DNA from 3 places in the Desulfovibrio faecalis genome. Region 2 is predicted to be linked to each of the others. Evidence: predicted binding sites of a transcription regulator. Region 2 holds the regulator's gene; each other region holds the start of a gene.
The links. The regulator sigma-54, encoded in region 2, starts transcription at its own class of promoters, with help from an activator protein. The targets are predictions, from matches to a motif close to CTGGCACGGNNNNTGCTT.
Positions count from the first base shown of each region.

Region 1 (2,269 bases), 1.7 Mb from region 2:
TCCGGTCCGGACGCCAGCACTGCGGGAGGCAGGCTGAAAATTATGAGGCAGCAGAGCAAGAGCGCCGTGCGCATGGGAATATCCTTTAGTCTGGTCTGCCGGGTCTGCGCGGGCGCTGGCCCTGGCCGACGTGCCGTGGGGGGATTGCGGGGGCCGCTGAGGCCCCCGCAGCAGGTTCATACGGTTGCGCGGGCTATTTGGAAGCGCCGCCGCACTTCTTGGTCTTGGTATTGTAGTTGCCGCAGTTGATGGGGTCGGTCCAGTCGCCGATCAGATCCTTGGATTCGGGCAGGTAGTGCGACCACGCTTCGCCGGGAACCACAGAGGGAGTTTCCCAGACCACCTGGAACTGGCCGTCAGCCTGGATTTCGCCGATCAGCACGGGCTTGGTGATGTGGTGGTTGGGCAGTACCTTGGCCATGCCGCCGGTGAGGTTGGGGGTTTCAAGACCCACAATGGCCTTCAGAACCTTGTTCACATCGGTGCTCTGGGCCTTTTCAACAGCCTTCACCCACAGGTTGAAGCCGATGTAGTGGGCTTCCATGGGGTCGTTGGTCACGCGCTTGGGATTCTTGGTGAAGTCGTGCCACTTTTTGATGAAGGCCTTGTTGGCGGGATTGTCCACGCTCATGAAGTAGTTCCAGGCAGCCAGATGGCCCACCAGGGGCTTGGTGTCTATGCCGGAAAGTTCTTCTTCACCCACGGAGAAAGCCATGACGGGAATGTCGGCGGCCGTGATGCCCTGGTTGGCAAGTTCCTTGTAGAAAGGCACGTTGGCATCGCCGTTGAGGGTGGAAACCACGGCGGTCTTTTTGCCCGCGTTGCCGAACTTTTTGATTTCAGCAACGATGGACTGCCAGTCGGAATGACCGAAGGGCGTGTAGTTGATAAGGATATCTTCCTTTTTCACTCCCTTGGAGATCAGGTAGGCTTCGATGATCTTGTTGGCGGTGCGGGGGAACACGTAGTCCGTACCGGCCAGTACCCAGCGCTTCACGCCGAGATCGTTCATCAGGTAGTCCACAGCGGGAATGGCCTGCTGGTTCGGGGCCGCGCCGGTGTAGATGACGTTGCGCGATGATTCTTCGCCTTCGTACTGCACAGGGTAGAAGAGGAGGCCGTTGAGTTCTTCAAACACGGGCAAGACGGACTTGCGCGAAACCGAGGTCCAACAGCCGAAAACAGCGGCGACCTTGTCCTTGCTCAGCAGCTCGCGGGCCTTTTCTGCAAAGAGGGGCCAGTTGGAGGCAGGGTCTACCACCACTGGTTCCAGCTTCTTGCCCAGCAGGCCGCCTTTTTTGTTCTGCTCGTCAATGAGCATGAGCATGACGTCTTTCAGCGTTGTTTCGCTGATGGCCATGGTGCCGGAGAGCGAGTGCAGAATGCCCACCTTGATGGTGTCTTCTGCGGCCTTTGCGTTCAGCGAACCGCACAGGGTGACGAGCATGAGAGCCAACGCCGCCAACGTTTTCTTGAACATGTGGAGCCTCCTTGGAACTGTCTGTATGTCTGTACGTGACGCGGCGCACCCCCATGGTTGCCGCGCTGCTTGCTACAGCACATAGGTAAGCAAGAGGCGTTCCAAGGCCGTGCTTTATGTAATATTCAGTAATTACTTGATAAATTTTTTCTTGGTACGCTAATATTAAAACATTTTTGTAAAATCAGGGGATTTTAAAACATTTTTGTACGCATTCGGAGCGGTGCTGTCTGTCCGGCCCACAGCTCCAAGCGCCAGCGCAAAAAAGAACACCCGGCCCGTCAGACTTTTAATCTGTCGGGCCGGGTGTGAAGTGTGTATGTCCTACATCTCTTTGTGGCTTTATGCAGGGTTTGAAGGCGCGAACCTGCGGTGATCTATGCCGTATTTTTTCATCTTGTAATAGATGATGCGGTAGGTGATGCCCAGATCACGCGCGGCCTGATGGATGTTGCCACGGGCGTTTTTGAGGGCGTCCACAATAAATTCCTGCTCCACCCTGGCGATGGTTTCATTAAAGCCAAGGCCGCCGCCCGTGGGGCCGGTGCTGCTGCTCTCCGCGCTTTGCAGGGTGCTGGGCAGGTGATGGGCGCGCAGCACGGCATCCTCGCAGATAAGCACGGCGCGTTCCATGACGTTTTTCAGCTCACGCACGTTGCCGGGCCAGTGGTATTGCAGCAAAAGGTCGATGGCAGGCGTGGAAATGCGCCGTACCGGGCGGTCGTATTCCTTGCTGAACATGCGCAGAAAATGCTCCGTGAGGGGCAAAATGTCCTCCGGTCTTTCGCG
Region 1 is NZ_JBRBQR010000001.1:615,238-617,506, forward strand. It holds gene urtB (urea ABC transporter permease subunit UrtB) at 1-74, opposite strand, end outside; gene urtA (urea ABC transporter substrate-binding protein) at 194-1,480, opposite strand; gene ACUZ79_RS02675 (sigma-54-dependent Fis family transcriptional regulator) at 1,823-2,269, opposite strand, start outside.
Region 1: urtA (urea ABC transporter substrate-binding protein) is a predicted target of sigma-54. The motif match lies at 1,568-1,585, and genes of this name have one in related genera.

Region 2 (2,269 bases):
GGGCCACCTGGCGCTTGATCTGCGATTCAACCTTGTCTGTCACAAGGTCAATGGCGGCGTACATGTCCGAAGTCTGCTCCGTGGCGTTGATGTGCAGGCCTTCGCCCGTAACGGTCACTTCGCAGCGATGACGGAACTTGTCGACTGTCAGCACAACGACAACTTCAAGGCCAGAGGCCTTGCCAAAAAACCGTCCCAGCTTTTCCATGCGGCGACGGGCATACTTCTTCAGATGTTCGGAGGCTTCAAAGTTCTTGAAAGCAAATGAGATGTTCATAAGTTCCTCCTAAGTATTGAGCCACTCGACGGGGAATCAGAAATGCTCCTTGCGCCTTGACGAAGATGGAATATCAAGCGCCGTGCGGTATTTTGCCACCGTGCGCCGCGCAATATTGACCTTGAGACGCTCCTTGAGCATTTCGCCGATACGCTCATCGCTGAGGGGGGATCGGGTATCTTCCTCAGAGATGAATTTCTTGATCAGAGCCTTGACGCTTTCTGAGCCTACCTGGCTTCCGTCATCGAGTTCAAGGCCGCTGTTAAAGAAAAACTTCAATTCAAAGATGCCGTGGGGCGTTGCCACATACTTGTTGGTGGTAATGCGGCTCACCGTTGATTCGTGCATGCTGATGTCGTCAGCAATATCCTTGAGAATGAGCGGCGCGAGCTTGGTCACGCCGTCCTCAAAAAATGGCTGCTGGTGGCGCACAATGCTTTCCATAACCTTATAAAGCGTGCGCTGGCGCTGATACAGGCTCTTGATAAGCCATGAGGCGGAGCGGATCTTTTCTGCGCAGTAGTCCTTTTCCTTCTCAGAGCCGCCAATGTTCATCTGGCTCATGGCCGAAAGCTGCAACTGGGGCAGGCCGTCATCATTGAGCAAAATCACAAATTCGTCGCCCATCTTGTACACAAATACATCGGGGCTTACGTAGGTTGGCTCGCCGCCGCCAAAACTTGCGCCGGGCAATGGGTCAAGGCTCTGGATGATATCCAGATACTCCTTGAGCTCTTCCATATCGAGCTTGAACTTGCGCAGCAGGGGCTTGTAGCGCTTGGCCTCGAGGTCTTCGAGGTGCGATTCTACCAGCTCCACGAGGATTGGGTCGCGGGCGTAATTGAGGCTCTTGATCTGCACCATCAGGCATTCGCGCGCATCGCGCGCGGCAACGCCGATGGGATCAAAAAGCTGCACCCTCTCAAGCACGGGCAGCACGGCCTCGGGCGCGACCTGGGCCATTTCGGCCACTTCTTCAATGCTGGCTTGCAGGTACCCGGCGGAGGAGAGGTTGCCGATAATGACCTCGCCAATGGCCTTCTGCTCTTCTGTCAGCGACGAAAGGCGCAACTGCCAGAAAAGATGCCCCTCAAGGGTGGGCTTGGCCGCATATCGGGCTTCAAGAGGCGAAATTTCTTCGGCAAGTTCAAACTCGCGCGACTGCGATAGGCGGGGGGTGCTGGCAAACTCACCGAGGTAATCTTCCCAGTCGGCGTCCTTGGCCAGTTCCCTGTCGTACACTTCCTCCTTTGGGGCTTCGCGGCTTTCCTCGTGCTGCTCCTGGGAGGCATCGTCCGTAAGTGAAGATTCTTCGAGAAAGGGGTTTTCAAGCAGTTCCTGCTGCACAGTTTCCAGAAGTTCCACGCGTGAGAGTTGCAACAGCTTGATTGCCTGCTGCAATTGCGGGGTCATTACCAGTTGCTGTGACAGCTTAAGTTGCTGCCGTAGTTCCAGTGCCATGTGTGCTCTTTTGCATTAACTAGCCATAGGACTATAGACTTATCTGTTTACAAGTACTGTGCCACATCTGCAAAAATTATGCAATAGCTAACAGTTGCAAGATCAGGTTCGCGGTATCGCCAACCAGCAGCAAGGGCTGCCAGCGCCAAAAATCCAGATTTGGCGCAGCATTTGCGCCATTGAAAATAATCTGCGCACCAAAAAAGGGGAAGGCAATGCCCTCCCCTTTTTGCGCGATTTTGCGATACCCAAGCTTGGTGAAAATCAAAAAGCCTCGCTGCGTTAGAGCCGCAAATTACACCTTGGCGAACTTTTTCGCCGCTCCGATAAATTCGCGGAACAGCGGATGCGCGTTCATGGGCCGGGACTTGAATTCGGGATGGAACTGGCAGCCAAGGAACCAGGGGTGGTTCTTCAGCTCAATGATTTCCACAAGCGAATCGTCAGGGGCGGTGCCGCTGAAAACCATGCCCTTTTCGCCCAGCATTTCCTTGAAGGCATTGTTAAATTCGTAACGATGGCGGTGACGTT
Region 2 is NZ_JBRBQR010000001.1:2,356,182-2,358,450, forward strand. It holds gene hpf (ribosome hibernation-promoting factor, HPF/YfiA family) at 1-277, opposite strand, end outside; gene rpoN (RNA polymerase factor sigma-54) at 314-1,738, opposite strand; gene ACUZ79_RS10365 (hypothetical protein) at 1,815-2,006, opposite strand; gene ACUZ79_RS10370 (CTP synthase) at 2,034-2,269, opposite strand, start outside.

Region 3 (2,269 bases), 2.0 Mb from region 2:
ATCGCTCAGGTCGTCTGTTTTGTGGTCGTCCACAACCTTGGCGTAGCGGTCAAAAAAGCCCTTGAACTTGGCGCGTACTTCATCATTGGCACAACGTTCCATAACCAGGTGTTCGCCGCCGGTGATCTCAGTGGTTTCACCAAAGAGGGTTGTGGCGCCCTTTTCCCACAGTTTGTCAAAAGCGTTGCCCACAGTGGGGTTGGCGGCAATGCCGGAGGTGGTGTCGGATTCACCGCACTTGGTGGAAACCCACAACTCGTTTACCTTGCATTCGGTGCGTTGCAGTTCGGTGGCGAAGTGCATGAATTCCTTGGCCTTGCGTGAAGCGCTGCAAATGGTCTCAAGGTCGCCGTGCTGTTCAATGGCAAAGCCTTCAACGGGCTTGCCGGTCTTGGCGATGCCGTCCACTACGCGCTTGGTCCACTGGGGTTCGATACCGATAACGATAACGGCAGCGACGTTGGGGTTGGAGCCCACGCCGATCAGCGTACGGAAATGCAGGTCAAGGTCTTCGCCGAACTGGAGGCGGCCATAAGCGTGCGGAAGAGCCAGCGTGCCCTTGACGTTGTTGGCCACAGCTTCGCAAGCGGCGTTGGAAAGGTCGTCCAGGGGCAGAATGATAACGTGGTTACGGATGCCCACGCGGCCATTTTCACGGCGATAGGCCATAAATGTCTGTTGCATCAGATTACCACCTCTTGGTTTTGACGTTGTGGACATGCAGGTGTTCGCCACGCTTGATGGGCTGCACAACCTTGCCGATGTCGGTGCCGTACTTGATGACGGTGTCGCCCACAGCCATATCCTTCAGGGCAATCTTGTGGCCGATCGGAATGTCGTTAAGCGTTTCAAAGTCGATGCTCTGATTGCCGTCCATGACCCAGCCATTGAGCTTGTCGCCTTTCTTCACCCCTTCGACAACGATAACACCGACGCTATCGCCGGGTTCGTGAACCACAAAATGGGTTACCATACCGCTCTCCTTTAATAACATTGCTATAAAAAAGTTTTTTTAGGCAAAAACTTAATGGCAGTATGAGCAAAACAAGAGTACATTTTGCAAAAATTATTAGTTTTTATTTGTGCAGCATTGTATATGTACACATAAATACCAATAATATTTTTTGCCTTTAAGCCTTGCTGCAAAGTATAGAGCAATTGGTGTGCCAAAAAATGTGGTTGTTGCTATGCTGCGAAAATAATGGACTTATTTTCACAAACTTGATTGAATAACCAGTGAATGTATTGATTTATTGGTAAAATTGATTATATTTGGGTATAAATTGCCCAAATACAGGCGGAAAAAATGGAATATAAGATTACGCCAAAGGGGCTGAGCAGTCCCTCTCTCACTGTCGGACAGGTTGTGCATCATCTGGCGCGCATTGTAGCGGGAAAAATCGACCGAAACGCTTTTTTTCAGATTTTATCAAAACAGATTCGTGAACTTTTTCACTATGACAGGTTTTGTATTAATCTCTATGACGCTGAACGGGAATTTCTGAACCTGTTCACCGCTGCAGATGGAACCGTGGTAGAATCACTTTCAAATACGCGCATAGCGCGCAACACGGTGGCCGGCCTTGCCATTTCCTCGCGCAAGCCTGTGGTTATCAATGATCTTTCTGTACATAATCTGGGTGATGGTCCCATGCCTCTCTCGTCAGTGGGACTTAACGCAACCATTGCTCTGCCCCTGATCATCAACCGTGAGGTCATTGGCACACTGCATGTTTCTTTTGTAAAGCAGCCGGATAATATTGTTGAGATTCTGAACTTCCTCATTGAACTTACGCCCGTGCTCACGGCTTTTCTGTTCGCAGTTCTGGCTGAGGAACGAATGGCAAAGGTCAGACCCGTGACGGAGCATTCCGGCAAAATACAGGATGACTCAAGCAGTATTCTGCTGGAAACAAAACTGCTCGAGACGCCGCCCATGGTGCGCACAATGGCTGTGGTGCGCAAAGTTGCCAAGCTGAACATTCCCGTGCTTATCACCGGGGAAACCGGTACGGGTAAAAGCATGCTGGCGCGTTGGCTGCACCGTCACAGTCCGCGCCGGGAAGAAAACTTCGTCAAGGTTAACTGCCCTTCCATCGCGCCTACCCTTTTTGAAAGCGAAATGTTCGGCTATGCCAAGGGTGCTTTTACCGGGGCCACAGCCAAGCGCATTGGCCGCATTGAACTGGCCCAGCACGGAACCCTGTTTCTGGATGAAATAGGTGAACTCGCGCCGGAAATGCAGAGCAAGCTGCTGCTGGTCATGGAA
Region 3 is NZ_JBRBQR010000001.1:330,341-332,609, forward strand. It holds gene ACUZ79_RS01375 (UxaA family hydrolase) at 1-684, opposite strand, end outside; gene ACUZ79_RS01380 (UxaA family hydrolase) at 689-973, opposite strand; gene ACUZ79_RS01385 (sigma 54-interacting transcriptional regulator) at 1,307-2,269, shown strand, end outside.
Region 3: ACUZ79_RS01380 (UxaA family hydrolase) is a predicted target of sigma-54. The motif match lies at 1,153-1,170, and genes of this name have one in related genera.